2 regions of the Vreelandella venusta genome follow, and region 2 is predicted to be linked to the other one. Evidence: predicted binding sites of a transcription regulator. Region 2 holds the regulator's gene; the other holds the start of a gene.
What was found. Region 2 encodes sigma-54, which starts transcription at its own class of promoters, with help from an activator protein. Its sites were predicted from a motif close to TGGCACNNNNNTTGCTNT; they were not measured.

Region 1: the regulator sigma-54 is predicted to act here: its motif matches at 12,354-12,371, upstream of IR195_RS19340 (amino acid ABC transporter substrate-binding protein).

Annotation. Positions count from the first base shown of each region.
Region 1 covers NZ_CP065135.1:4,193,335-4,208,396, forward strand. The annotation lists gene IR195_RS19275 (pirin family protein) at 1-46, shown strand, start outside; gene serA (phosphoglycerate dehydrogenase) at 120-1,364, opposite strand; gene IR195_RS19285 (exodeoxyribonuclease VII small subunit) at 1,647-1,943, shown strand; gene ispA ((2E,6E)-farnesyl diphosphate synthase) at 1,937-2,833, shown strand; gene dxs (1-deoxy-D-xylulose-5-phosphate synthase) at 2,863-4,788, shown strand; gene djlA (co-chaperone DjlA) at 4,818-5,579, shown strand; gene IR195_RS19305 (glutathione S-transferase family protein) at 5,642-6,262, shown strand; gene IR195_RS19310 (FmdB family zinc ribbon protein) at 6,346-6,678, opposite strand; gene fmdA (formamidase) at 6,769-7,998, opposite strand; gene ribA (GTP cyclohydrolase II) at 8,225-8,860, opposite strand; gene hemE (uroporphyrinogen decarboxylase) at 9,091-10,203, shown strand; gene speE (polyamine aminopropyltransferase) at 10,203-11,063, shown strand; gene IR195_RS19335 (amino acid ABC transporter substrate-binding protein) at 11,154-12,164, shown strand; gene IR195_RS19340 (amino acid ABC transporter substrate-binding protein) at 12,430-13,455, shown strand; gene IR195_RS19345 (amino acid ABC transporter permease) at 13,547-14,737, shown strand; gene IR195_RS19350 (amino acid ABC transporter permease) at 14,759-15,062, shown strand, end outside.
Region 2 covers NZ_CP065135.1:2,615,108-2,630,169, reverse strand. The annotation lists gene yjgA (ribosome biogenesis factor YjgA) at 1-307, opposite strand, end outside; gene pmbA (metalloprotease PmbA) at 404-1,744, shown strand; gene IR195_RS12715 (HPr family phosphocarrier protein) at 1,816-2,085, opposite strand; gene rapZ (RNase adapter RapZ) at 2,132-3,046, opposite strand; gene ptsN (PTS IIA-like nitrogen regulatory protein PtsN) at 3,121-3,591, opposite strand; gene hpf (ribosome hibernation-promoting factor, HPF/YfiA family) at 3,596-3,904, opposite strand; gene IR195_RS12695 (RNA polymerase factor sigma-54) at 4,003-5,418, opposite strand; gene lptB (LPS export ABC transporter ATP-binding protein) at 5,524-6,249, opposite strand; gene lptA (lipopolysaccharide transport periplasmic protein LptA) at 6,325-6,828, opposite strand; gene lptC (LPS export ABC transporter periplasmic protein LptC) at 6,837-7,409, opposite strand; gene IR195_RS12675 (KdsC family phosphatase) at 7,409-7,951, opposite strand; gene IR195_RS12670 (KpsF/GutQ family sugar-phosphate isomerase) at 7,987-8,973, opposite strand; gene IR195_RS12665 (ABC transporter ATP-binding protein) at 9,267-10,088, shown strand; gene mlaE (lipid asymmetry maintenance ABC transporter permease subunit MlaE) at 10,089-10,889, shown strand; gene mlaD (outer membrane lipid asymmetry maintenance protein MlaD) at 10,906-11,370, shown strand; gene IR195_RS12650 (MlaC/ttg2D family ABC transporter substrate-binding protein) at 11,409-12,068, shown strand; gene IR195_RS12645 (STAS domain-containing protein) at 12,065-12,397, shown strand; gene IR195_RS12640 (BolA family protein) at 12,508-12,756, shown strand; gene murA (UDP-N-acetylglucosamine 1-carboxyvinyltransferase) at 12,770-14,032, shown strand; gene hisG (ATP phosphoribosyltransferase) at 14,061-14,714, shown strand; gene hisD (histidinol dehydrogenase) at 14,728-15,062, shown strand, end outside.

The sequences.
Region 1 (15,062 bases), 1.6 Mb from region 2:
AACCGGCGGACAAGCAGCCGAAGTGCTGTTGTTTGACCTAGCCTAGCGCAATCTCAGCCCTGAAACGCAAAACGGCCCCAAGCAGGGGCCGTTTTAGATGATCACGCTGACAGCAGTGGTTAACCGTTATGCGCCGAGTACAGCACGCGAATTTTCAGCGTATGCTCAACTTTCTTCAGTGCTTCTAGGGCCTGTGGGCCGTAGGCTTTATCGACATCAATGACCACGTAGCCGACTTTGTCATTGGTTTGCAGGTACTGGCCTGAAATGTTGATGCCGTTCTCAGACAGTACGCGGTTAATTTGCGATAACACGCCCGGCACGTTGTCATGAATATGCAACAGACGATGCTTATCCGGGTGAGCGGGCAGCGCTACTTCGGGGAAGTTAACAGAGGTAACCGTGGTGCCATTATCCGAATAAGTAATCAGCTTTTCAGCCACTTCAATACCGATATTCTCCTGAGCTTCCAGGGTAGAACCACCGATATGAGGGGTTAAAATCACGTTATCCAGGCCGCGCAACGGGCTTTGGAACTCTTCATCGTTGCCCTTCGGTTCTACCGGGAAGACGTCAATGGCGGCACCGTTAAGCTTGCCCGCTTTAATCGCCTCGGCCAGAGGCTCAATCTCAACAACGCTACCACGAGCTGCGTTAATCAGAATGGCGCCCTGCTTCATGGTTGCGATCTCTTTCTCGCCAATCATCCAGCGCGTAGCAGGCAAGTCAGGAACGTGCAGGCTGACCACGTCAGAGCGTGCTAACAGTTGCTCCAGACTCGCTACCTGATTCGCGTTACCCATGCCTAGCTTGGTGATCACATCGTAATAGATAACGTTGAAACCAAGCGATTCTGCCAGCACGGAAAGCTGCGCACCGATGCTACCGTAACCAACGATACCCAGGGTTTTGCCCCGCGCTTCGTGGGAGTTTTTCGCCGATTTCAGCCAGCCACCCTGGTGGGCGCGAGCATTCTTCTCGGGGATACCACGTAGCAGCATGATGGCTTCCGCCAGTACCAGTTCTGCAACCGAGCGGGTATTCGAGTATGGCGCGTTAAATACCGCGATACCGCGCTTAAGGGCTGCCGTTAAATCAACTTGGTTCGTGCCGATACAGAAACAGCCAACGCCCACCAGCTTTTCTGCCGCGTCAAATACGCGCTCATTGAGCTGCGTACGCGAACGAATGCCGATGAAGTGCACATCGCGAATCTTTTCGATCAGCGACGCCTCATCTAGCGATGTCGGCAGGTGCTCGATGTTCTCATAACCTGCGTTGTGAAAATTGTCCACCGCGCTTTGGTGGACGCCCTCGAGCAGCAGGATCTTGATCTTGCTCTTGTCCAGGGACGTTTTGGCCATGGCTGAATCAACCTCTATGGTCGGCGGCATGCGCCGTGTATCGGTTCACGGGAGGCGCATATAGTAGCACAACCACAGCCGCTCTCGGCGTCTTGAGATGATGAAAAGTGTGCGTTTACAAGATGAACCAGACGCAAGTAGCAGAATTGACCCAGTATGAGGGCAGACGCCACCCCCTTAGCTCGGTGTATACTGGGCGTTTATTTTTTGATAACACGGCTATAGCCACATTCGCCGCCCTAATCAGCGTCAGGGCGCCAGCAAAATAGTAGGCCTTACCCAATGAGCGATAATACTCCACCAGCGCAAGATTTCGCCGCAACGGTTTCGCAGCTTGAAACCATTGTGGAACGCCTTGAATCCGGCGAACTCTCATTGGAGAACGCTCTGACCGCGTTTGAGCAAGGCGTGCGACTCACGCGTGAAGCCCAGCAGCGGCTCGACAACGCCGAACTAAAAGTTCGCGCACTAAGTGAAGACCGCGATGGTAAGCTTGACATTACCTCTTTCGCGACGGTTCCAGAAACGGACAATGCCACAGATCACGGCAACGACAGCGAGGAAACGCCGCCATGGTAACAACAGCTAATGCTTCTCAACTGGCGACGCTGCGCCATGCGAGTAACACACGGGTGGATGCCACCCTTTCAGCTTTGTTTGACTCCCAAACAGCCGTCGCGCCACGCCTTGAAGCCGCTATGCGTCACGGTTTATTAGTAGGAGGCAAACGTTTGCGGCCACTGCTGGTCTACCTCGCAGGTAGCGCGCTAGGAGCGCCGGAAGACGCGCTGGATGCCCCTGCAGCAGCCATTGAGCTGATTCATGCGTACTCATTGATTCATGACGATCTGCCAGCTATGGACGATGACGACCTGCGTCGCGGCCAACCCACGGTGCATAAAGCGTTCGATGAAGCTACCGCGATTTTAGCCGGCGATGCGCTGCAAGCACTGGCCTTTGAAGTACTTGCCAGCCAGCCCCATCCACGGCTTGGCAGCATGGTCACCACGCTGGCCGTTGCCTCTGGCCGAGCCGGAATGGTCGCAGGTCAGGCGCTCGACTTAGCCGCCGTCGGTGGCCACCCGGACGTGGATGCCTTAGCGCATATGCATGCCCACAAAACCGGCGCGCTGATTGTGGCCGCCGTGCGCTTAGGTGGCTTAGTCGCGGTGGATGAAAACGACCCCCGGCTGACCGCGCTAATTCGCTTCGCCCGCGCCATTGGTCTAGCCTTCCAGATTCATGATGATGTCCTTGATGTGACGGGCGATACCGTCACGCTAGGTAAAATCTCTGGCGCTGATGCTGCACGTGCCAAGCCGACCTACCCCAGCTTACTGGGACTTTCCGGCGCACAGCGCAAAGCAAATATGCTGATTGAAGAGGCCATTGCCGCCCTCGCCCCGCTTGGCGAGCAAGGCGCGCCACTGGCCGATCTTGCCCACTATATGATCGAGCGCGACCACTAAACGATGTCCATGACCCTGTCCATGAAAACATGCCTATGAAGCTGTTCGACGAGATTCCCCGCGAGCGCCCAGCAACGCCGCTGCTCGACTCTTTTGATCATCCCGCTGCGCTGCGGGCCATGAATGCTAAGCAGCTTGCCCAGTTGGCTGACGAACTACGTGCCTATTTGCTATACAGCGTGGGTGTGACAGGCGGCCACTTCGGTGCAGGCCTGGGCGTTGTAGAACTGACCGTAGCGCTACACCACGCCTTTCATACGCCCAAAGACCGCTTGGTGTGGGACGTAGGCCACCAAGCCTACCCACATAAAATTTTAACTGGGCGACGCGAAGCGATGCTCAGCATTCGCCAGCATGGCGGACTAGCAGCCTTTCCCCGCCGCGCAGAGTCCGATTACGACACCTTTGGCGTAGGCCACTCTAGCACGTCGATCTCGGCCGCCCTGGGGATGGCCTTAGCCGCCCAGGCGCAAAACGACCCGCGTCGTGTGTGCGCCATTATTGGCGATGGCGCACTCACTGCGGGAATGGCGTTTGAAGCACTGGCCCATGCAGGCCACGTTAACGCCAATATGCTAGTGGTGCTGAACGATAATGAGATGTCGATCTCGGAAAATGTGGGCGGCATCGCGACCTATCTAGCCCGTGTGCTGTCTAGTCAGCCTTTCCTGAAGATGCGTGAAGAAGGCAAAAAAGTGCTCTCCCATCTGCCGGGCGCACTCGAACTTGCCAAGCGCACCGAAGAGCATATGAAGGGCATGGTGAGCCCTGCTACGCTATTTGAAGAAATGGGCTTTCACTACATCGGCCCGATCGATGGCCACGACCTTGAGGCGCTCACCGAAACGTTGCGTAACCTGCGCGACCTGGACGGCCCTCAATTTCTGCATATCAAAACCGTCAAGGGTAAAGGTTTTCTGCCCGCCGAAGCGGACCAGATTGGCTATCACGCCATCACTAAGCTAGAAAAGCCCAGTGCCACCGCCAATGCGCCACTGGTGAAGCCCACGGCAGCGCCCAAGGCCCCGGCTAAGAAAAAGTACTGCAACGTGTTCGGCGACTGGCTGTGCGATATGGCAGCCGCGGATTCACGGCTGATGGGAATAACCCCCGCGATGGGCGAAGGCTCGGATTTAATTCGCTTCTCCCAGCAGTATCCCGAGCGCTATTTTGATGTCGCGATCGCCGAACAGCATGCCGTGACGCTCGCTGCGGGCATGGCCTGCGAGGGCATGAAGCCTGTTGTGGCGATCTATTCCACGTTCTTACAGCGTGGCTACGACCAACTTATTCACGATGTTGCCGTCCAGAATCTAGACGTAACCTTTGCGATTGACCGCGCAGGCCTTGTAGGTGAAGACGGGCCAACGCACCACGGCAGCATGGATTTGTCTTTTTTACGCTGCATTCCGGGCATAGTGATTCTAGCCCCTGCTGATGAAGCAGAGTGCCGCGCCATGCTTAGCGCCGCTTATCATCACCCAGGCCCAGCAGCGGTTCGTTACCCGCGTGGTACAGGCCCTGGCGCAGCTATTCCTGAGCACTTAGAGCCACTGCCCATCGGCCAAGCACAGCTACGCCGCGACGCTGGAGCTGAAGGTGTGCGCATTGCATTGCTGGCGTTTGGTAGCGTCAACGGCGCGGCCGCAGAGGTTGCCGAAAAGCTCGACGCAACGCATATCAATATGCGCTCTATCAAGCCACTGGACCGGGACACCGTGCTGCATGCTGCCGATGAACATGAGCTGCTGGTCACTCTGGAAGAGAATGTGATCGCCGGTGGTGCAGGCAGCGCTGTGAACGAGCTACTGCACGCGGAAGGGGTACAAATCGAGGTGCTCAATTTAGGCCTACCTGACACCTTTGTTGAGCACGGCACCCCCGCAGAGTTGCTACGTGACTGCGGTCTGGATGCCGACGGTATCGAGCGCGCTATTCGCGCTCGTCTCCCGTAACTTTTCACTTTTCAACGGCTGAGAACACCATGCTATTTTTGATTATTTTGTTTGGCCTGATTGGCCTTGCTGCCGGCGGCCCCATTGGCCTGCTGGTCGGTGGTGGGCTGGGCTGGTGGCTAGGGCGACGCATTAGCCGCCGCTTAAACGCTGCCCGCACACAAATCCAAGAAGGCTTTTTAGAGTCGATCTTCTCGGTAATGGGTTGCTTGTGCCAAGCCGACGGTAAAGTCACCGATGGCGAGCTGGGCGTGGCCGAAAAACTGTTCGACCAAATGCACCTTCAGGGCGAACAGCGTGCCAAGGCGCGAGCGGCCTTCGAGCGCGGACGCGCCGACGGCTTTGACCTCGATGCAGAGCTGGCGAACGTTAACCGATTGACCCAGCGCCAACCGGTTTTACGCCAAGTGTTTTTGCAAGTTCAGTTAACCGCCATTGCGGCCGACGGCGTGCTGCATCCTGCCGAGCACGAGATGATTTTGCGCGTGGCCCGCGGCGTAGGCTGTAGCGACGCCGAAGTGCAGCAAATCGAAGCCATGCTTCACGGTGCCGCCGCGAATTCGCAGGGCTCCAGCGAAGAGGCATTGAAAGACGCCTATCAAGTACTGGGCGTGAGTGAAGATGCCAGCGACGCCGAAATCAAAAAAGCGTACCGCCGCCTGATGAGCCAAAACCACCCCGATAAGCTCGCAGGCAAAGGGCTGCCTGAAAGCATGCGTGAAGTGGCCCAGGCGCGCACCAGCGAAATTGGCAACGCATACGAACGCATCCGTAGCGCCCGAGACCGGTAGCTCGACAGGTTTCTAAGCACTCGCTAGAGTAAAAACTCACCGCGCTGCTTAGGAGCCGCCTAATGATAACGAACTATAGTTTTCCGAACTCTCGCTCGCTGCGGGTTACCTGGACACTTGAAGAACTTGGCCTGGAGTACCGCTGCCAACATGTCGCATTGGATAGAGGCGAAGGACAGACTGCTGAGCACCTAGCCCGCCATCCAGACGGCAAGGTGCCAGTGATTGAAGATGGCGAGCTAACGCTGTTTGAATCGGCACCTATCTGCCGTTATCTAGCCGAGCAATACGGTGATGGCAGCCTTCTGCCAGAAAGCGTCGCTGAGCGAGCGCAGGTCGACCAGTGGCTAAGCTTTATCGTCACCGAAATCGAGCAACCGCTGTGGCTTCAGGCCAAGCATAAATTTGCCCTCCCCCAAGATAAGCGCGTGCCTTCAGTCTTGCCCACCGCCGCCTGGGAATTTCAGCGGGCACTGCTAGCACTAGAACGCCGTTACCAGGGCCAGGAGACGTTAGTCGGCGAGACATTTACCCTGGCAGATCTCTTCCTTACTCATACGCTAACGTGGGCAGCCAGCATGAAACACCGGCTGCCTGAACCCCTAGCGGTCTACCGTGCACGTCACGCTGAGCGCCCGGCGCTAGCCCGTGCCATGGAAAAAGAGCAAGCGGCAGCGGCTTAGTATTTTTAGCCACAAATGACGCTACCCAGGCACTCGCTGTCTACACCGCTGGCGTGGATAGCGCAGGCAAAGTGACCTAACGCTTAATGACTTATCATCCAAGGACGTGCGGAAGGGAACATTTTATTACCTTCCGCCGTATAAAATACTTGGGGCTTATGATGCGCTTGATGGCAACAGCCTTTTTCGCGCTCACTCTGCTGGTTGCCATGCCTGGGCTCGTGTGCGGCTTTTTCATTCCGCGCAAAGGCACTACGCCGTGCTGGGTCCATTGTTAATAACTGAGGGGCGACCAGCAGTACTCGTGGTGACAACGTTCCACAAGTTGGGCAAGCGCAAGCATCACCTACCTCGCTCAGTGGAACCAGTTCGTGGAATAAGCCATGGGTAGCACATTTATAGTCATAGAGAGGCATACCGCTTTCTCCTTATTGTTAGCATCCCTTGTAACAGGCAGCGATACTGACGTGTCGCTGCCTTTCTCAATGCAGCTATAGCTAGGCGCTCTACTTATCCTTGGAGAGCGGCAGATCAGCCCCCTGGGCGACTTGCGCTCCAGGCCCATTGGCATTCGGCTTCACATCAATATCAAAAATATCCGTTGGCAGCCAAAGTGTTGCGCAAGCATTGGGAATATCGACAACGCCACTGATATGCCCTTGTACGGGGGCGCAGCCTAGCAGCGAGTAGGCTTGGGCACCGGTGTAACCAAATTTTTTGAGGTACTCAATCGCATTGAGAACGGCCTGACGATAAGCCACGTGCACATCCAGGTAGTGCTGTTTACCTTGTTCGTCGACCGATACCCCTTCAAAGATTAGGTAATCATCGTATTTCGGCGTGACAGGGCTTGGCTTGAAAATAGGGTTCTTGATGGCGTACTTCTCCATTCCACCTTTGATCAGGTTAACCCGCAAGTGGATCCAGCCCGCCATCTCAATAGCACCGCAAAAGGTGATTTCTCCATCACCTTGGCTAAAGTGCAGGTCGCCTACCGACAAACCACCATCTTTAACGTACACAGGAAAATAAATTGTCGACCCACGCGATAAGTCTTTGATATCACAATTACCACCATGCTCACGGGGCGGTACTGTTCGCGCGCCTTCAGCGGCAGCTTGTTGCTTTGCAGTGCCTGACAATTTACCCATATGCGCCGTATCGGCGTAGGGAAGCGCGGCTAACTGGGGGATACGGTCAGGCTCAGTATCGTAAAGTGCTTTTTCCCGCTTATTCCATTCAGCCAACATCTCTTTTGACGGTAAGCAACCAATCAAGCCCGGATGGATTAAACCAGCAAACTCGACACCAGGAATATGTCGGGATTTAGTGAACATGCCATTAAAGTCCCAGATCGACTTTTGTGCCTCTGGGAAATGCTCGGTTAAAAAACCACCGCCATTCTGTTTAGAAAAAAAGCCATTGAACCCCCACTGACTCTCCTCAAAGGTACCAATATCAAGAATATCGACTACCAACAAATCGCCAGGCTCAGCACCTTCAACGCCTACGGGACCTGATAAAAAGTGAACCTGGGTTAAGTCAACATCGCGTACATCGTCGGCGCTGTCATTGTTATGAATTTGCCCGCCAGTCCAGTCATGACACTCAACGATAAAGTCGTCACCAGGCTTTACCATGCAGGCCATGGGTATATCGGGATGCCAGCGATTATGGATCTGTTCGTTCTCGTAAGGTGATTGTTTAAGGTCAATTTTAATAATTGTTTCAGCCATAACAAACCTCTGTCACGTAACGTAGGATAGTCAGCGTAGAGAAGATCGTTTCCCCTACCCCACTATGCAAAATAGTCACTCAGGCAGTTATAAGCTAATTACATCTCGACTATTACGCAGCCTTAACCAAACTCAGCCGAGTATCTGCTCAACAAATACTCAGGAGAGCGGGCGTTAGAAGCATTCAGACAGAAGAGCGGTTCAATAGGGTGACAAAAGGGCTTAGTCACCCTTTACGTTCGATATCGACGTCGCTGGCTTGGGTAAAATCGTCCAGCGCCATCATATGGCCAAGTTTGCCCGCTTTGGTTGAGAGATAGTGCTCATTATGGGGATTCAGGCCGGTGGTAATTGGCAGGCGCTCAACCACGTTCACGCCATCCCGGGTTAAGGCATCCACCTTACGAGGGTTGTTGGTCATCAGTTTTAATGCCGTGATACCCAAGTGGTTAAGCATCGGCACACACAGGTCGTAGCGACGCATGTCCGCACCAAAACCAAGTTGCTCATTGGCTTCAACCGTATCTGCACCTTGGTCTTGCAGATGATAAGCGCGGATTTTATTCAGCAGCCCAATACCTCGCCCCTCCTGGCGCAGGTAGAACAGCACGCCACGACCTTCTTCGGCAATTCGCTTGAGCGCTTCTTGTAGCTGATAGCCGCAGTCGCAGCGCATGGAAAACAGCGCATCGCCGGTTAAACATTCAGAATGCACGCGCCCCAGTACTGGCTCGCCGCCGCTCACATCACCTAGCGTTAAGGCGATATGGTCTTTACCCGTGGCTTCGTCTTCGAAGCCGTGCATGGTGAATGTGGCCCAAGGGGTGGGCAGCCGGGAAGCGGCAATGAAGCGAATGGTCACAGGTTACCTCGTCGATTAACCAAACCAGCTAACCACACCGGTGTTGGAAAAATAAGAAAACATTCTACCAGGAAGCAGCGGTAGCCTCACGGTCTCAACAGGGAGAGGCGTTTTTAAGTACGTTTTTCAGTACAATTGCCGCCTTCAGACACAGTTATCTTCAAGTACCGTTATCTTCAAGTACAATGACTCCCTTACAATGCGGGCAAACTTCTCAAGAGCAAGTGTTTATGACCACCACACCTTTGCAAAACGACCGTTTTCTTCGTGCGCTGGCTCGCCAGCCCGTCGACCGCACTCCGGTGTGGATGATGCGCCAAGCAGGCCGATACCTGCCAGAATATCGCGCCAGTCGCGCCGATGCGGGCAGTTTTATGGATCTGTGTCGCAACCATGACCTAGCTTGTGAAGTAACGCTACAGCCCCTTGAGCGTTACCCACTAGATGCCGCCATTCTGTTCTCCGACATCCTCACCATCCCAGATGCGATGGGGCTAGGGCTTTATTTCGAAACCGGTGAAGGCCCGAAATTCAGAAAAACTGTGCGCACTCCAGAAGAGGTTGCAGCGTTAACGGTGCCCAACGCCGAGCGCGACCTCGATTATGTGATGCGCGCCGTATCGACCATTCGTCGTGAGCTGAACGGCCGCATGCCGTTGATCGGCTTTTCGGGCAGCCCCTGGACGCTAGCCACCTACATGGTGGAAGGCGGTTCTAGCAAAGATTTCCGCCACCTGAAAACCATGCTTTACGATACGCCAGACACCATGCACCAATTGCTGGATACCCTGGCGCAGTCGGTAACCGACTACCTAAACGCGCAGATTCGCGCCGGCGCTCAGGCAGTACAGATTTTTGATACCTGGGGCGGTGCACTTTCAACCCCCGCCTACCTGGAATTTTCACTGCGCTACATGGAGCAAATTGTCTCTGGCCTGATTCGTGAGCACGATGGTCGCCATGTGCCGGTTATTCTGTTTACCAAGAACGGCGGCCAATGGCTGGAGCACATCGCCTGTGCCGGAGCCGATGCGCTAGGTATCGATTGGTCCACCGAACTTTCCGACGCCCGCGCACGGGTAGGCCATAAAGTAGCGCTGCAAGGCAACCTCGATCCCAATGTGTTGTTCGCACGTCCTTCTGCCATCCGCGCGGAAGTCGCACGGGTGTTGGAAAGCTATGGGCACGGTCCTGGCCACGTCTTTAACTTGGGCCATGGCATCAGCCAGTTCACTAATCCGGATCACGTCACCGCCTTTATGGAGGCGCTGCACGATTTAAGCCCGCAGTATCATCAAAGCATTCCTACCCAAACAGACGCCCCGTGCCCAGGAGCAAAGTAATGAGCGATTTACGCGACGACCAGTGGTTTACCGAAGTATTTGATAGCCACGGCAGCGCTTTCTCGCTGAAAGTCACTGAGAAGCTGCTGGATGTGCAAAGCCCCTACCAGCACTTGGAAGTGTACGCCACCGAGACCTACGGCAACCTGATGGTGCTGGATGGCTGCGTGATGCTGACCGATCGCGACAACTTCCTCTACCACGAAATGATTGCCCACCCGGCGTTGTTCACTCATCAAGATCCCAAGCGGGTAGTGATTATTGGCGGTGGCGACTGCGGCACGCTGAAGGAAGTGCTGCGTCATCCGGGCGTTGAGAAAGTCACGCAAATTGACATCGATGAGGAAGTGACAAAGGCCGCCGAGCGCTTCTTCCCCGCGCTGGTAGAAGCTAACGGTGACCCACGTGCCGAGCTGCTGTTTGCGGATGGTGTGAAGTGGGTAGACGACGCAGCCGACGAGAGCATCGACGTGCTGATCATCGACTCTACCGACCCGGTCGGCCCTGCAGAAGGCCTGTTCAAAACCGACTTTTTGAAGCGCTGCCACCGCATTCTTAAAAGCGGCGGCGTGATGGTGCAGCAGAGCGAATCACCGCTTTACCACAGCGGCTCTATCATTCGTGAACTGCGTAACGACATGCGTGAGGCGGGCTTTGATAGCGTGGCCACACTGCCCTTCCCCCAGCCGGTTTACCCTTCAGGCTGGTGGAGTGTCACGTTGGCCGGTAAAGCGACCAGCGTTGAAAGCTTCCGCGAACAGGCTGCCGCTGAGCATCAAATGCCGCTACAGTACTACACTAGTGATGCTCACCGTGGTGCACTATCGCTGCCGCCTTTTATGCGTAAAGCCTTCGCATAACAGTGCGTCTGCGCATAGCCAAAAAGCCGAGCATTGCTCGGCTTTTTATATGCTTACGTTTACTAGCCCTTTCACGTTAAGGAATAACAAATGAAAACCGTTCGTTGGTTGGGAGTAGGAATTGGTGTTTTAGTACCGGCGATGGCTATGGCCAGCACGCTGGAAACCGTTCAGGAGCGCGACAGCGTGCGCTGTGGCGTTAACGCTGCCCAGCCAGGCTTTTCGTCATTAGATGACGACGACCAATACCGAGGCCTGGATACTGATGTGTGCCGTGCTATTGCCGCCGCGGCGCTTGGCGACGCGACAAAAGTAGATTTCGTGCCGCTCGACTCAGTAGAGCGTTTTACCGCGCTGCAGTCTGGCGAAGTCGATGTGCTATCACGCACCACAACTTGGACCTCAAGCCGTGACACAACAATGGGGATGAATTTTACCGGCGTGAGTTACTACGATGGCCAAGCCTTTATGGTGGCCAGCGATCTAGGCGTGCAAAGCGCCAAAGAGCTTGATGGCGCAGCAGTTTGCACCCAGTCTGGCACCACCAGCGAACTCAATCTTTCTGATTACTTCCGCATCAACGGTATGACTTATGATGCTGTCGTTTTTGATGCGCCCGAGCAGTCGATTGCCGGCTTTGAAGCGGGCCGCTGCGATGTTTTAAGCTCTGACGCTTCCCAGCTGTATGCCCAGCGGATGCAGCTTGCTGATCCCGACATGGCGGTCGTGCTCCCTGAAATTATCTCGAAAGAGCCGCTGGGCCCAGCCGTTCGTCAAAATGATGACCAATGGTTCAATCTTGTGAAGTGGTCGCTGTTTGCCATGCTAAATGCGGAAGAGCTGGGCATTACACAAGCTAACGTAGATGAACAGCTTAATTCGGAAAACCCTGATGTCATGCGCTTGCTTGGCCAAGATGGTGACTTCGGCGAGCCAATGGGTATCAATTCTGACTGGGCGTACCAAATCATCAAGCAGGTGGGTAACTATGCCGATATCTTTGATAGAAACGTTGGTGCCGACTCCGACTTCAAGATTGCCAGAGGCTTAAACGCCTTGTGGAAAGATGGTGGCATTCAATACGCACCGCCTATTCGTTAATCTTGTCCATCCTTTAAGCTCGTTAATTCATAACGCTGAGCTACCTTTTTTTAAGCTAGCAGTCACATTAGCGACTACGCATTAAAATAGAGCAATCACTAGTCGCTAATGTTTCTTTTTGCACCAATACTTTCGTATACAGCAGGGATTTTGCGTTGAAAAGCGCTGAATTTGACGACATATCCTTTCTGGCACCTTCCTTGCTAGCTTTTAGTGTCATGCATCTGCATGCATAACGACATTAAATCGAGTAAGGGGAAAGACCATGATGAATAAGAAACACTTGGTACTGCTGGCCTCCGCGGGTGCTATCACGCTGGCCGGTGTCGCCACTGCTCAGGCTGATACGTTAGCAGACACGAAGGAACGCGGCGCTGTTCAGTGCGGCGTCAGCGATGGCCTGCCAGGTTTTTCTGCCCCGGACGATGAAGGTAACTGGCAAGGACTCGACGTTGATGTATGTCGTGCCGTTGCCGCCGCCGTTCTCGGTGATGCTGATGCGGTGAACTATATTTCCCTGAACGCCGTAGAGCGCTTTACAGCCCTTCAGTCTGGCGAAGTCGATGTACTATCACGTAATACCACTTGGACCACCACTCGTGACACTACCCTGGGCCTTAACTTCACTGGCGTGACCTTTTACGACGGTATCGGCTTCCTAGTTAACCGCGATCTGGGGCTTAGTGGTGCCAGCGAATTGGATGGTGCCGCTATTTGTATTCAGTCTGGCACCACGACCGAACTCAACGTAGCCGACTACTTCCGCGCCAACGATATGCAGTTCGACCCCATTGTATTTGATACCTCTGAACAAACCGTGGGCGGCTTCCAGTCTGGGCGCTGTGATGTATTGACCTCGGATACCTCTCAGCTGGCGGCACTGCGTATTCAGCTAGATGACCCGGACAGCGCGGTCATTCTACCCGACATTATTTCCAAAGAGCCTCTGGGCCCTGTTGTACGTCAAGGCGACGATGTATGGTTTAACATCGTGAAGTGGTCGCTATTCGCCATGATTAACGGCGAAGAGTATGGCGTCACCAGTGAAAATGCCGAAGAGATGCTCAACTCTGAGAATCCTGATGTTGCCCGCCTACTTGGCCAAGATGGCAACTATGGTGAAGGCATGGGCTTAGAAGCCGATTGGGCCTACAACATCCTCAGCCAAGTCGGTAACTACGGCGAAAGCTTTGAGCGCAACGTCGGCATGGGCTCTCCACTTGAAATTGAACGTGGTGTTAACGCCCTCTGGAACCAAGGTGGCTTCCAGTACGCACCGCCGATTCGCTAAGCGTCTCGTTTGACCCCGGCCCGCCGCTCCATGCTTCCAAGGGCATCGGCGGGCCATTTGATTGACCGTCCGTATCGCGGAGACGCCTTCCATGTCCGTAAGTCCTAACACTCGTCCCGCTGGCCACAAGCCGCCGTTTTGGCGAGATCGCGCCAAACGTGCGCTTATTTTCCAGCTACTCCTCGTCGCCGCTGTGGCAGCCTTTTTGTTCTACATTGTCGGTAATGTCCAAGACAACTTATCCGCACGTGGTATCACCACTGGGTTTGGTTTCTTGGGCAACACCGCAGGTTTTGGGATTGTGCAGAGTCTGATCGACTACTCATCTCAAAGCACTTATGGCCGCACCTTCTTGGTCGGCTTACTGAATACGTTGCTGGTGGGTGGCCTAGGGGTATTGGCCGCGACCATCATTGGCTTTATTGTGGGCATCGCCCGCCTGTCGCCTAACTGGCTGCTAGCGCGCTTAGCCACTGCCTATATCGAAACTTTCCGCAATATCCCGCTGCTACTGCAAATATTCTTCTGGTACTTTGCGGTATTACGCACGATGCCAAGCGCCAGAGATAGCCTGGCATTTGGTGAAGTCATCTTTCTCAACGTACGCGGACTGTATTTACCCCAACCGCTGTTTGAGTCTGGCTTTGGCTTGATCCCGCTTACCTTCCTTATCGCCATTGTTGCCAGTATTGCCCTGGTGATATGGAACAAGCGTCGCCACGAAGCCACCGGTAAACGCCTGCCGGCTTACTGGATATCATTTGTGCTGATTTTTGGCTTACCGCTATTAGTGCTCGTTGCTACTGGCGTGCCGGTTACCTGGGAAATGCCGGAACTACGCGGCTTTAATTTCCGTGGCGGTATTACGGTGATCCCTGAGTTCCTCGCACTTTGGCTGGCACTTTCGATTTATACCGCCTCCTTTATTGCCGAAATTGTCCGCTCTGGTATTCAGGCAATTTCGCACGGGCAAACAGAAGCCGCCCAGGCGCTAAGCCTGCCACGCAACTTGGTACTTCGTCTGGTGGTTATTCCTCAGGCACTGCGCGTCATTATTCCACCGCTAACCAGCCAGTACTTGAACTTGATTAAGAACTCGTCGCTGGCAACCGCCATCGGTTATCCCGACCTTGTCTCGGTATTTGCAGGTACCACGCTGAACCAGACCGGCCAAGCCATTGAGGTTATTGCGATGACCATGGCGGTCTACCTAACCATCAGCCTGCTGGTGTCCATGTTTATGAACTGGTTCAACGCCCGAGTGGCACTGGTTGAACGCTAGGCCGACGGTGAGGATATTTCCATGATCCATAATCAAATAATCATTAAAGGGCGGCCAGCTCCCAGTAGCTCTGTTGGGGCAGTTGCTTGGCTGCGTGCCAATCTGTTCAATGGTCCGATCAATACCCTCCTTACTCTTATCGGGCTTTACATACTCTATTTGCTTGTCGTTCCCACCGTTCAGTGGGCGTTTTTGAATGCCGATTGGATCGGTACCACACGAGATGACTGTTCTCGGGAAGGGGCTTGCTGGGTCTTCATTAATGCACGCTTAACCCAATTTATCTACGGTCTGTATCCCCGTGAGGAAATCTGGCGAGCCAACA
Region 2 (15,062 bases):
GCTGCTCTTTTTCTTGCTCGATAGCGTCGAAGACACCCTGTATGGCAGTAAGGTCTTCTTTGCGAATAAGCTTGCCCACATATTGCATATGGCGCCGGCGGCCTTCATGGGAGCGGATGCGCGAGGTTTCTTCTATGGCGCGTAACATGTCGTCAGAGAGCGGAAATTTTGCGCGTTCGGCAGGTTTCATCGCGATAAGCGTTTCGCCAAGCGCCTGGAGAGCATGCATTTCCCGCTTGAGCTGCGATTTACTGGGGCGCTCTTCTTGTTCATCAATATCGAAGGGCTCGGGACGTTGCTTAGGCATACTAGAACTCACTAATTAGTTTCGTTTGCAGCATTATATCAGGCTGCGACCACAACATTGATCCGCCAATGCGATTCAGGCGAAAAGGAGGCCAAAATGGCACAAGCATTTGATGCAGCGGCCCAGCAGGTGCTGTTAACACAGCGTGCTGAAGAGGCGCTTGCGCTGGCAAAAAAATTAGGCGCAGATGCTGCCGAGGTCGGCGCTAGTGTAGATCAAGGCCTTGGGATAAGCGTGCGTCTTGGTGAAGTTGAAACCGTCGAGCTTTCACGTGATCAAGGGATTGCCGTTACGCTATATGTTGGGCAGCGCAAGGGCAGTGCCTCATCTACTGATGCCAGCAGTGCGTCAATTAAAGCCACGGTAGAGAAAGCCCTGGCAATTGCCCGTTATACGGGTGAGGATCCTGCCGCAGGGTTGGCAGATGCATCGCTAATGGCAACTGACCTGCCTGACCTTAAAGTACATTATCCATGGGCGTTGACGACTGACGAAGCAATCGAATTGGCGCTGGCATGTGAGCAAGCGGGGCGTGACGTAGCGGGTATTCATCAGTCGGAAGGTGCTTCGCTATCCAGTGGTGAGGGAGTGCGAGTTTATGCTAACAGCCACGGTTTCCTCGGCACCCAGAAAGGCAGCAGCCATTCGCTTTCCTGCATGCTGATTGCACAGGATGAGAAGGGTATGCAACGCGATTACGATTATACTTCGGCTCGTAATCCCGCCATGCTTCGTGATCCTGCGGAGGTTGGCCGCGAAGCGGCGTCACGCACGCTACGTCGGTTAGGCGCTCAGCGGCCGCCAACAGGCACCTTCCCGGTGCTGTTTGACCCGTCGCTTTCCAGCGGCCTGGTAGGTCACTTAATGGGAGCGTTGGCAGGTGGGGCGCTTTATCGCGAATCCTCTTTCTTATGTGATCGTTTAGGTAGCCCGCTATTCCCGAGCTGGTTTGGCTTGGAAGAACGGCCTATGGAGATTGGAGCCACGGCTAGCTCGCCGTTTGATGCTGAAGGCGTTCAGACTCGTAATAATCGCTTTATTGATCAGGGTAGTGTCGCCAGCTATATGCTGTCTGCTTACAGTGCGCGGCGCTTGGGCATGCAATCGACAGGGAATGCCGGTGGGGCGCGCAATTTACGTCTGTTGGCGCCGCTGACGCCGCGAGATGATTTGCTGAAGCAGATGGGGCGTGGCATTTGGGTGACTGAACTAATGGGGCAGGGGGTTAACGGCGTGACTGGGGACTATTCACGAGGCGCTGCAGGCTTCTGGGTAGACAATGGCGAAATACAGCATCCCATCGAGGAGTTCACTATTGCCAGTAATTTGAATAGCATGTTTGCTGGCTTAGTTGCAGTCGGTGATGATACCGATACCCGTGGCAGTATTCACACGGGTAGTTGGCTAATTGATGCAATGACCGTCGCTGGTAACTAACAACTTGCCTAACGGCTCAGCTAACACGTTGGCTGACGCTGTTTTACTGATGTTAGTACTCTTCACTGATGTTAGTGCTCTTCGTCAAAACGCGCGTCGAACAGAGCTTCAATCGCCTCTAGTGCTTGTTCGGCGTCGTCGCCTTCCGCTTGGATTCTAAGTTCAGTGCCACAAGGAGCGGCCAGCATTAACAACGACATAATGTTGGCCGCATCTGCCATTTGCTGTTGCTTGTAAACGTGAATCTTGGCCGAAAACTGTTGGCCACACTTGACGAGTTTTGTCGCTGCGCGAGCATGAAGGCCGCGCTGATTAGTGAGCGTTAAGATTCTTTCTGGCACTCTGGTTCCTTTTTGCCGAGTGGGGTCGTGAAGAAAAAGGCGTTGCTTATTGCGCGTTTGTTGAAGGCGGGGATGTGGAAGGCTGCTGTTCACTGAGCGTGTACTGCAGGCCTAGCTCACGATGACGGAGTTGAACCTCTCCCGCTTGTTTCACCAGCATTTGCGCTAGTTGTTCCACCATAAAGACAGAGCGGTGCTGCCCACCGGTACAGCCAATAGCAATCGTCATATAGCTGCGTTGGCTATTTTGGTAAGCGGGTAGCCACTTTTCCAACCATGTCTGGATATCATTGCGCATTTCTTCAACGACGGGATATCCCTTCAGAAAGTGGATGATATTGGCGTCACGGCCAGTGTATTGGCGCAGTGTAGGATCCCAGTACGGGTTTGGTAAGCAGCGCACGTCAAAGACGAGATCAGCATCAAGTGGGACGCCACGCTTATAGCCAAATGACTCTAGTGTCAGCGTTAATCTATCTTCACGCTGTTGAGCAACCTGATCCGTTATCCGGCGACGCAGGTCATGAACCGACAGACGTGATGTGTCGATCATCAGGTCAGCAAGATCACGGATGTCTAGCAGGGTTTCTTCTTCTTTATTGATGGCCTCTTCGAGCGTCATGTCACTGTCACGCGTCAGGGGGTGGCGACGACGCGTAGCTGAATATCGCTCAAGCAGAATTCGGGCATCGGTGGTTAGATAGATAACCTGAAAGTGAATGCTTTTCTGACGCAAAGATTCGAGCATTTTTGGCAGCTGCTTTAGTGCAGCAGGCAAATTGCGCGCATCAATGCTTACCGCTAGTTGGGGACGTGCCCCTTGCTCACGAAGCTCATCCACCAGAGAGCTGAGTAGCATGGCCGGCAGGTTATCGATGGCACAATAGCCAAGATCTTCTAACGCTTGTAAGGCGATAGATTTACCGGACCCAGAACGGCCGCTAATGATCACCAGTTGCATAGAGTGTCTCTTGGCATGCCAATAAAAATGAAGGTAAATGTTGAACTTGTAGGCAGTGTCTAACGGTGGACCGTTTAGCTAACAGGTTGTTCACGAATTTTTGCTGTTATAAGGTCCAATAGCTCACGTTGGCTAGCCGCTCTACGAAGCTGCTGACGTGTGTCAACGCTGTTCATAATGGACGCCACTTGCCCTAGTAAGGCTAAGTGCGTGTCGTCCGCTTCTTCGGGTACTAAAAGTACGAAAACAAGGTCGACGGGGTCGCCATCAATAGCATCGAAGTCTACGGGCTCAGCTAGCTTTAAGAAACCAGCAATAGGTGAGCTACAGTGAGGGCTACGAGCGTGAGGAATAGCAACGCCGTTGCCTATTCCAGTGCTGCCCAAGCGCTCACGACCTATCAGGCGGCTGAAGACTTCTTGGCTATCTAGGCTTGGCGTATTTTGCGCAATAAAGGTGCTGAAAAATTCCAGCACCCTTTTTTTGCTACCCCCGGGGACGTCATACAGCACGCGCTCCGGGGGAAGAATGGTTTCCAACGTCATTGAGTTAACGCACGCCGGCGCCTTGGGCGCGAGCTTGTGCTTTTTCCTTGTGTTTAACGAGTTGACGGTCAATTTTGTCCGCTAGTGCATCAATTGCAGCGTACATATCATTGTCTAATGCTTCTGCGTGTAGATCGGCTCCGGCAGCATGCAGGGTGCAGGCAGCCTGTTGACGCTCCTTCTCAACAGATAAGGTTACTTGTACGGTGGTGATGTTGTCATAATGGCGCTCAACGCGTTCCAGCTTCTCATTTACATAGTCACGCAAGGCGTCAGTCAGATCTACGTGATGACCAGTGATATTTACTTGCATTGACGTGCTCCTTATCCATCGGACTGTTCTTCGATTGTAACCCTTTTTGCGCTATTGCAAAGCCCCTAGACGGACTTTGTCTCGTTAGCACTGTTTTATTAGCGTAAACGGCGGCGCTCGCTTGAAGAGGGAATACCCATTGATTCACGATATTTGGCCACCGTTCGCCTTGCTACTTGAATGCCACCCTCTTCCAATAGCGCCACGAGGCGGCTGTCTGAGAGGGGTTTTCCGGGCGGCTCATCTTGTACCAGTTTTTTGATTCGCGCTCGGATGGCAGTGCTGGAGTGATTGTCGCCGCCATCCTGGCCACTTACTTGGCTTGAGAAGAAGTATTTGAGCTCGAACACGCCACGCGGAGTATGAATATATTTCTGGGTGGTGACCCTGGAAATAGTAGATTCATGCATTTCCACGGCATCTGCGATATCGGCTAAGATCAGCGGTTTCATGGCTTCTTCACCGTGTTCCAGAAAGCCTATCTGGCGAGCGATGATTTCTCGACCCACCCGCAGCAGCGTATCATTTCGGCTTGAAAGGCTCTTGATGAGCCAGCGAGCTTCCTGAAGATGCTCTTTTAAAAATTGGTTATCTTGACTCTTGTCAGCCCGTTTGATGAGGCTTGCGTAGTCAGGTTGAATGCGCAAGCGCGGCAGCGCCTCTGGGTTTAGCTCCAGGTGCCATCCTTCGTGGTCATGGCGGACGACTAAATCTGGCGTTACGTAGCTGTCATCTGTGTCGCCAAAGGCACTCCCAGGGCGGGGATCAAGGCTGCGGATCAAACGAATGACGTCATCAAGCTGCTCATCATCCAGACTTAACCGTCGCTTTAGCAGGCGCGCATCATCTTTACCGAGCGCTTCAAGAAATTGACGCACTAGCCGCTTGGCAGGCATCAACAGCGGTGTATCTTCGGGGAGTGAGGCGAGCTGCAGCATTAAGCATTCTCGCAGGTCGCGAGCAAATACACCGGTGGGTTCAAACTGTTGAAGACGCAGCAGGGTTGTTTCAACTTCACGCTGGCTAAGGCCTTCATGCCCTTGGGCTTTAAGTCCTTCGCGAATGTCATTGAGCGGCTGTGTGAGGTAGCCGTTGGCATCCAGTGCATCGATGAGGCTTTCAGCAATGGCATGGTCGCGTGGTGAAAAATCTGTCATGGCGAGTTGCCAAAGTAAGTGGCCATGTAAACTTTGACCAGCGGCTTGACGCTCAAAGTCTGGCCCCTCGCCACTGGCACCATGGCTACCCAGGTCTTGATAAGTGTCTGACCAGTCACTGTCAGTAGAGAGCTCGTTAGGAATGCTTTCGGACCACTCAGCTTCCTGGGGCTCGCTAACGGCCTGCTCGCCGAACTCGTCTTCCTGCTCAAGCATGGGGTTGGCATCAAGCGCTTGCTGAATTTCTTGACGGAGGTCCAGCGTTGATAGCTGTAACAGGGCTATGGCCTGCTGCAGCTGAGGTGTCATGGTCAGCTGTGTACCGATACGCAATTGAAGAGAAGCTTTCATGACCATCTGAGAACCACTCGTTAATCAGAAAGCTCCACCCTAGTGCGAGTTATGGCTTGGTGCAAGTGCAATAAGTATGCCACCCATACTATTTTTTCTGCAGGTGGCTGTTTACAGGCGGAAATCAGCCCCCAAATAAACGTCTCTTACCCGTTGGTTGTTGAGAATTTCCTGAGGGGGGCCGCTGGCGATGATATGGCCGTCACCTACAATGTAGGCAATATCGCAAATATCTAGTGTTTCTCTGACGTTATGGTCGGTGATCAGTACGCCGATATGGCGTTTTTTGAGTGCTCGAATGATCGTTTTAATATCGCCTACTGAGATCGGATCAACGCCGGCAAACGGCTCATCAAGCAGAATAAAGGCAGGCTCTGTCGCGAGGGAGCGTGCAATTTCAACACGTCTACGCTCTCCGCCTGAAAGACTCATGCCGAAGTTGTCACGAATGTGAGTGATGTGAAAATCTTCCAGTAGCGACTCAAGGCGCTGCTCCCGAGCGCTGCGATCGAGTTCTTTGCGAGTCTCCAGAATTGCCATTATGTTATCGGCGACGGTCAGTTTGCGAAAAATAGAGGCTTCCTGGGGCAAGTACCCAATACCTGCCAGTGCACGTTCGTGCATGGGGGCGTGGGTCAAATCAAGCCCGTCGATGCCTACCTTTCCAGCATCAGACTTTACCAAACCGACAATCATATAGAAGGATGTCGTTTTGCCCGCGCCATTGGGGCCTAGCAGTCCTACCACGCTGCCTTGAGATATCTCTAGGTTAATATCCTTAACTACACGGCGGCGTTTATAGCTTTTGGCTAAGTGGTGGGCATAAAGTGTTTTTATCGGCGCTGTTTCTGATGCTGATTCTAAGGCTGTGTGAGGTGCAGACCCTGCATGTTTTGTCGCCACTGGTCACTCCTATTGTTCCGGCTGAAGAGTCATGCGGATACGTTGTGGTTCACTGCCGCTAACATCAGAACGCGCCTGAACTACACCTTGGTCGATAAAATACTCTAAGCGCCCACCTTCGAAGCGGTCAGCTTGCTGGGTCAGCTCCGCTTGGTCGATTAGCTCTACCCGACGCTCGGCAACATGATAAATGATGCGCTTTGCCCAGCCTTCCATTGGGCTGGCTTGGTCTTCGAGCTGGTTGCGTATATAGGCTCGTCCACCGGTTGCAACGGCGCGCGATAGCTCGCCAGCATCGTTGCGCTGAATCTCAACGCGATCTCCGCGTAGCTGCATATTGCCCTGACGAATATCGACGTTGCCCGAATAGACTGCAGTGCCTGCGCGTTGATCTAGATCTAAACGATCAGCCTCTACTTCTACAGGGGCTTGGCTTTGTGCCATGACCGGTAGCGCTGCCGCAGAAATAGGTAGTGTAATGACGAAGAGTGCCGTGCGAATAAGAGCGTTCATCGCGACTCCTACTGAGAACGAGTGGCAGGCGGGTGAACGCCGCGCACGTTATTGGTTAAGCGGATCTGGCTATCATCCAGCCATACATCCATACGTGAAGCGCTAATGCGTTGAGGCGGCTGCTGAAGTATGGTTTCGGCATCGCTCCAAGCATGGCGGGTGATGCCATTGTAATGTAATAACTCTGTATTCAACTGCCAGCCCTCATCAGGTGCAAGTAATTGGGCTGAGCCAGCTAGCGTGAGTGCTTGCGTGTCAGTATTTAGAGTGCCGCTCTGGGCCGTCGCTAGCCATTGACGCTCCTCTCTATCGAACAGTGTCGCCCTGGGAGAGGTAACCTCTGTCATCGCTGTTTGAGGGGTATGGACTAAGCGTGGCGTCGCCAGCGACTGTTGGATGGCACCGGTGTCACCAAACAGAGTGATTTCTGCATTTTCCAGTACATGGCCGGGCTCTTGAGCGCGAGCCTCAGGATCGATTAATTGGTCTTGAGGGCCGCGCGGGTCTAGCCACGCCAGCACACCACCTAGGGCAAATACCATGGTGGTTATCCAAACGCGTTTTTTAGCCCAAAAGCGCATTACGATTGGCCGTGTAGGTACGTATCTAAAACAGCATCCCAATGGCCTTGAGACATCAATAAGGTGTCGCAGATTTCACGTACGGCACCGTGGCCACCAAGCCGGTCGGTGATCCAGTCGGCATGGGTATGCATGTAATCAGGAGCATTAGGCACGGTAATGCCTACGCCAGAGCGTTTAATAGGAGCAAGGTCTGGTAGATCGTCACCACAATAAGCAACCTGCTCAAGCGTGATATCTAGGCGTTGGCAAAGCGCGCGTAACGTAGTGAGTTTATCTTCACATCCTTGATAAACATGGGTAATGCCCAGCGACGCAGCGCGTTGACTAACCATCGGAGAGTCACGCCCAGTAATTAAGGCAACATGGATTCCGACGCGCTTCAAAAGTTTGAGGCCGTGGCCATCTTGAGTATGGAATGCTTTGATTTCGATACCGTCGGCTTGGAAATAGAGGCGGCCATCGGTAAGTACGCCGTCAACGTCAATGGCAAGCAATTTTACACGGCGAATGCGGTCTTGTAGAGCGTCAGGTAAGGCCATGAAGCCTCCGTATTATTAATGTTGAAAAAGAGCGATTAAATGACACCGCTGGCAAGTAAGTCATGCATATGCAGGGCGCCAATGGGGCGCTGTTGATCATCCACGACCGCCAGTGCGGTGATTCGACTGTCTTCCATGATGCGTACCGCTTCAGCCGCTAACACCTCGGGGCCGATACGTTTTCCAGGGCGTGTCATAACATCATCAACGAGGACGTCACGTAGGTCATGAAACTGATCCAGCGTTCGGCGTAAGTCACCGTCGGTATAAACGCCAGCAAGGCGTCCTTCGCTATCGACGACGCAGGTAAAGCCCAATCCTTGGCGAGTGATTTCCAACAGGGCGTCCCGTAGCGGGCTACCTAATGCTACTTGGGGGAGGCGCGAGCCGTTGTGCATTAAATCCTTGACACGCAAAAGCAGGCGTTTGCCGAGGCTTCCACCCGGGTGTGAAAGGGCAAAATCTTCCGCGGTGAAGCCGCGCGCTTCTAATAATGCCACGGCTAAGGCATCACCCAAGGCGAGAGCCGCTGTGGTTGAGCTAGTCGGCGCTAAGTCGAGAGGGCAGGCTTCGCGCTCAACACCGCTGTTAAGGTGAGCATCGGCGTGCTTAGCTAATGTGGATCCTGGGCGCCCCGTCATGCTGACAAGCGGGGTTCCTAAGCGTTTCAATAGCGGAAGCAGGGCGGTGACCTCTGCGGTTTCGCCAGAGTTCGAGAGGGCCAGCACAACATCTGCGCGGGTGATCATGCCGAGATCGCCATGGCTGGCTTCACCGGGGTGTACAAAAAAAGCAGGTGTGCCGGTGCTTGCCAATGTTGCAGCCAGCTTGCCCGCAATATGCCCGGACTTACCCATGCCGGTCACTACTACGCGGCCCTGGCAGGCAAGGATAAGTTCACAGGCGTGGTCAAAGCTCTCATCAAGCTTTGCCTGAAGCCCACCGATAGCGGCCTGCTCAATTTGCAGTGTGCGCAGCGCACTTTCACGCAGTGGGCTAGGTGTCGATAGTGGCTGGCGCATGAGGACATCTCTTTTCATAAGCGGTCAAAAGTAGGTCGCTAAGAATAACATCTTGGCGCGGTTTGTAGGTAAGGCGCGTACCCTACTCCTTACTGCAGTAGCAGTGAGCGTATCTGTTACTGTGAGTAGCGTTCAGTTACGATGTTCGATAATATTTCGAAAACAGTGTTTTTTAAACTGCCTGTGCTTTTAAACTAGCCGTTTTTTTGAATTATTTGTTTTTAACTAACTCATGCGTAGCCAGCATACATTAATGCTGTTGCGGCAAGACGACCATCAAGGCCAGCCAGCCCATGACCGATGCTCCCTTCATCGAAATTGAAGATTTGTACTTCTCGCGGGGTGATCATGATATTTTTCGTGGAATCAATATGACGATTTCGCGTGGCCAGGTAACGGCCATCATGGGGCCAAGCGGTACCGGCAAGACGACACTTTTAAAGCTCATTGGTGGGCAATTAACGCCTGACCGAGGGCGAGTGCTAATCGACGGTCAAGATGTCCATCGCTTGTCGCGCAAGGCCCTGTTTACGTTGCGTAAGCGCATGGGTATGTTGTTTCAGAGCGGTGCCCTGTTTTCGGACCTTGATGTATTTGAAAACGTAGCGTTTCCGCTTCGGGTGCATACTGACTTGCCTGATCCGATGATACGCGATCTAGTGCTTCTTAAGCTGCAGGCAGTGGGTTTGCGCGGGGCTAGGCACTTGTCGCCTGCTGAGCTTTCGGGGGGGATGGCCAGGCGTGTGGCGCTGGCTCGGGCGGTAGCGCTTGACCCAGAGTTAATCCTTTATGATGAGCCTTTTGTCGGACAAGACCCCATTTCTATGGGAGTGCTTGTACAGCTAATTAAACGGCTGAATCAGGCGCTGTCGCTTACGTCAGTGATCGTTTCGCACGATATCAAAGAGACTCTCAGCATTGCGGATTATCTATACCTTATTTCTGATGGGCAGGTAGTCGCCTCTGGCACGCCAAGCACCTTAGATACAAACCAAGATCCCCGGGTGAGCCAGTTTATCCATGGTGAGCCAGACGGGCCGGTGCCGTTTCACTATCCCGCTGAGACACTTTATCGCGATATTCTAGGCCAAGCCTCTGCAGGGAAGGTGCGTTAAATGCAATCAAACATTAAGCATGCTATTTCGCATGTTGCTCGGCTGGGGCAAAAAGGCTGTGATGCCATAGAGTCGCTAGGGCGTGCAGGTGTTTTTCTTGCCCAGTCAGCAGTAGGGCTGCCTTCTCGGGAAGGGTGGTCGCTGTGGCTACGCCAAGTACACTTTGTCGGTGTGCTGTCTCTGGCTATTGTGCTGGTGTCAGGGCTGTTTATAGGCATGGTGCTTGCGCTGCAGGGGTTCACCATTTTGGTTGATTTTGGGGCAGAGCAGGCGCTCGGTCAGATGGTTGCTCTTTCACTTCTCCGAGAGCTGGCGCCGGTGGTCGCTGCGTTATTGTTTGCCGGGCGCGCGGGCTCTGCGTTAACGGCGGAAATTGGCCTTATGAAGGCGACTGAGCAGTTAACAAGTATGGAAATGATTGGCGTTGATCCACTGCGTCGGGTTGTGGCTCCACGGCTGTGGGCAGGTTTTATTGCGCTTCCCATTCTGACCGTTGGCTTTAGCGTGGTGGGGATTTGGGGGGGCTATCTGGTTGGTGTGGAATGGCTGGGAGTATTTGAAGGTTCTTACTGGAGCAATATGCAGGCTAGCGTTTCGTTTATTGATGATATTGGTAATGGAATCATCAAGAGCCTTGTGTTTGCAGTGGTCGTTACCTGGATTGCGGTGTTCCAAGGGTATGACTTGGTGCCTACCTCTGAAGGTATTTCACGTGCGACAACACGCACGGTGGTGTATTCATCGCTTGCTGTTTTGGGGCTGGATTTTGTATTGACCGCCGTGATGTTTGGCGGCCTTTAATGGGTGGAGCAATAACATGAAGCGCAGTAAAACCATGGAGTTTGGCGTTGGCCTGTTTATGCTTGCGGGCATTCTGGGGCTTATTTTTTTAGGCTTGCGCGTAAGTGGCATGACGTTTTCAACATCTTCTGACACGTTTCGTCTTGAGGCTAGCTTTTCCAATATTGGTAGTCTGAAGCCACGTGCGCGGGTCACTATGGCCGGTGTCACTGTAGGGCGGGTAGAGAGCATTGAACTTGATACCGAGTGGTATGATGCGCGGGTGGTGCTAAGCCTCGATAGCGACCTTAAAGGCCAGCTTTCGCAAGATACTACCGCCGCTATTTTGACGGCTGGGCTGCTCGGTGAGCAGTATATTGGCTTGAGTGTTGGCGGCGCTCCTGACGTACTGGAAGAGGGGGGTGTTATTCGAGATACCCAGTCTGCCTTAGTGCTCGAAGAACTTATCCAGCAATTTGTATCCAATATGGTTACTAACTAGGCACCGTGAGTGCTGTCAGTTGTTATGAGGTGACTTTGATGAAAGAAAATAGCGTAATGTTGGTCCGTCGTTGGCTCTTTTTGTTGTTGCTAGCGGTTTTTCTGCTGCCTTTTGCTGCTCAGGCCCAGTCGCAATCACCAGAAGCGTTGGTTCGTGACAACGTTAATGGCTTCATGGAGCAGATTAAGGGTAGAGAGGATTATTACGCCAATAATCTTGATGAGCTTAAAGCGTTAGTCAACGATAGCCTGAATGATGTGGCGGATTTTCGCTATATTGGCGCTAGCGTGATGGGCAGCTACTTTCGCAATGCAACGCCAGAACAGCGTAGCCGCTTCGCCGATGTCTTTCGTCAAACCCTGATCGACACCTACACGCGTGGTCTCGTAACCTTTGATTATGATGAGTTGAGAGTGTTAACCGACCAGCGCGGTCAGCGCTATGAAGATCAAGCCAGTGTTGATATGGAAGTGGTGGCTACTAATGGTCAGGTTTACCCGGTTAGCTATAGCCTGCGACTTTCAAATGGTGAGTGGAAAGTAGTCAATGTCATTGTTAATGGCATCAATTTAGGACTGACCTTCCGCAATCAGTTTGATCAGTCGATGCGCGAAAATAATCGAGACTACGATGCCGTTATTCGTAGCTGGTCACCCGAAATTGGTGTCGACGAGCTAGAGCAAGGGGGCAACGCGTGACGACGCTGTTATCTATGCCCCATGTTTCGCTGATTGCGCAGCCTTGCGCGTTGGTGGTTCAGGGTGATCTCAATGTCAATGCAGCGGCCGAACTGGCCGCTGCAGGCGTTAAATGGCTTGAAAGTTCTCGGTTAGCTGATGTCGTTCTCGATTTTTCAGGGGTTACGAAGGCGAGTAGTGCGGCGATTAGCGTGCTGTTTGAATGGCTGCGGGCCTGTCACTCGCTAGGCATTGTCGTTACGTCGATTGCCTTGTCTACTCCGCTGGAGCGTTTAACGTCGCTCGCTGAGCTTGATGCGCTAATAGGTTCGCCCAACGCTGAAGCGTGAGTGCTCGTCTGGCATCGCCAAGCGTGCCGCTTTTCTTTATCATGTTTCTTTATTCCTCACTAATTCAACGTCCCTACCTATTTCAATGACCCAAAGGAGTTCCCTGTCCTATGCAACCCCATGAGGTAAAAGCACTGCTTGAGTCCCGCATCGATGGATGTGATTTTCATATTCAGGGTGAAGGCTGCAATTTTCAGGTGATCGCGGTTGGCGAAGCTTTTGAAGGTCTTTCTGCCGTAAAGCGTCAGCAGCTGGTTTATGCGGCGCTAAGTGATGAAATTGCATCCGGCGCTCTGCACGCCATTAGTATTAAAACGTTTACTCCGGCGCAGTGGCAAACTGCACCGGAGAACGCATAGTAGCGGCTTCTCTATGGACAAATTAATCATTACCGGCAATGGGTCGGTAGATGGCGAAGTGTGGGTGAGTGGCGCTAAAAATGCGGCGTTGCCAATTTTGTGTGCCAGCCTTTTGGCAGATGGCCCGGTCATTATTGGTAATTTGCCTCATTTGCAGGACATCACTACGACGCTAGAGTTGCTAGGGCGCATGGGCGTTGAGCCGGTGATGGGAGAGAAACTCAGTATTCAGCTTGACGGCTCTCAGGTAACGCAGTGTCATGCCCCCTACGAGCTAGTCAAGAAGATGCGCGCCTCCATTCTAGTGTTAGGTCCGTTGCTAGCACATTTCGGTAAGGCAGATGTTTCTCTGCCAGGAGGGTGTGCCATTGGTTCGCGTCCTGTGGACTTGCATATCCGTGGTCTTGAGGCGATGGGCGCAGAGATCCGCGTAGAAGCGGGTTACATTCGTGCTCGAGTTGATGGTCGCTTGAAAGGGGCGACTATCTTCTTTGATACAGTGACGGTAACGGGTACTGAAAATCTGCTGATGGCGGCCACGCTCGCAGAGGGCACCACTATTCTTGAAAATGCTGCGCGCGAGCCGGAAATTGTCGATCTCGCCGAGTGTTTGATCAAGATGGGGGCTGATATTCGCGGGCATGGTACTGACACTATCGTGATTGAGGGCGTTGCGACGCTGCACGGCTGCGAGCACGATGTCATGCCAGATCGCATTGAAACGGGTACTTTCCTGGTGGCTGCTGCCATGACAGGCGGCCGCGTGAAAGTGAAGCGCACCCGTGCCGATATTTTAGAAGCAGTGCTTGCGAAGCTTGAAGAAGCGGGCGCTGAGATTACCAGTGGCGATGATTGGATCGCTTTGGATATGCACGGTAAGCGCCCAAAAGCGGTGAATATTCGCACGGCACCTTATCCTGCATTCCCTACCGATATGCAGGCCCAGTTTGTGGCGATGAATGCTGTCGCTGAGGGGAATTCCCGGGTGGTGGAAACCATCTTTGAAAACCGTTTTATGCACGTGCAAGAGCTAAACCGGATGGGGGCGAATATTGCCCTTGAAGGAAATACGGCACTGATTGAAGGCGTAGAAAAGCTTTCGGGTGCGCCGGTAATGGCTACCGACCTTCGTGCGTCAGCATCACTGGTAATCGCGGCAATGATGGCTGAAGGCGAAACGCTTGTAGATCGTATTTATCACATCGATCGTGGTTATGAGTGCATTGAGGAAAAACTACAGCTGCTGGGTGCGCGCATTCGCCGTATTCCTGGCTAAGCCATGTTATTAACCATTGGCCTAAACAATGAGTAAGCAACTTATTTTAGCCCTTTCAAAAGGGCGTATTCTGGAAGAGACGCTGCCGCTGTTGGCGGATGCGGGAATTACCCCAGTAGAAGATTTGGGTAAAAGTCGTAAGCTGTTGTTTGATACTAATTTGCCAGATGTGAAATTAGTAATTATACGGGCAACCGATGTGCCGACCTATGTACAGCTGGGTGCCGCGGATGTGGGTATTGCGGGTAAAGATGTTCTGCTTGAGCATGGTGCTGAAGGGCTATACGAACCCCTAGACCTGGATATCGCTCGTTGCAAGCTGATGACGGCTGGTGTGACAGGTCAGTTGCCTGCTGAAGCGCGTCGTCGTGTAGCTACTAAGTTTGTAAACGTGGCGAGGCGTTACTACGCAGAGCAGGGTATTCAAGCCGAAGTGATCAAGCTCTATGGGGCGATGGAGCTTGCTCCTCTGATGAATTTGGCCGATGAAATTGTTGATATCGTGGATACCGGCAATACGCTACGCGCCAATGGCATGGAGCCTCGTGAACTTATTGCCCACATCAGTACCCGCTTAGTGGTTAATAAAGCAGCTATGACCATGAAGCATGACCGTATCAAGCCACTATTAGCCCGCCTGGAAAGTGCGGTTAAAAAGCGCCAGACTCAGCCTATTGAATGACACGAGGTTTACCATGAGCGATAAGTCCACAGCCACCATTGCCCGTCTCTCGACTGTTGATGGGGCATTCCATCAGCATTTAGACGCGCTGCTGGATTGGGAAGGGGTGTCTGATAAGGCAGTGCAGGCTCGTGTTGAAGAGATATTGGCAGATGTTAAGCGGCGAGGTGACAGCGCGGTGGTTGAGGCGACCAATCGCTTTGATCGCCTATCTGTCGAGAGTATGGAGCAGCTATGCCTATCTCCTGAGCAACTGAAAAAGGCCTTTGACGGCCTGCCTACTGAGCAGCGTAATGCGCTGTCGGCCGCCGCTGAGCGTATTAAGCGTTATCATGAGCGCCAAAAGCC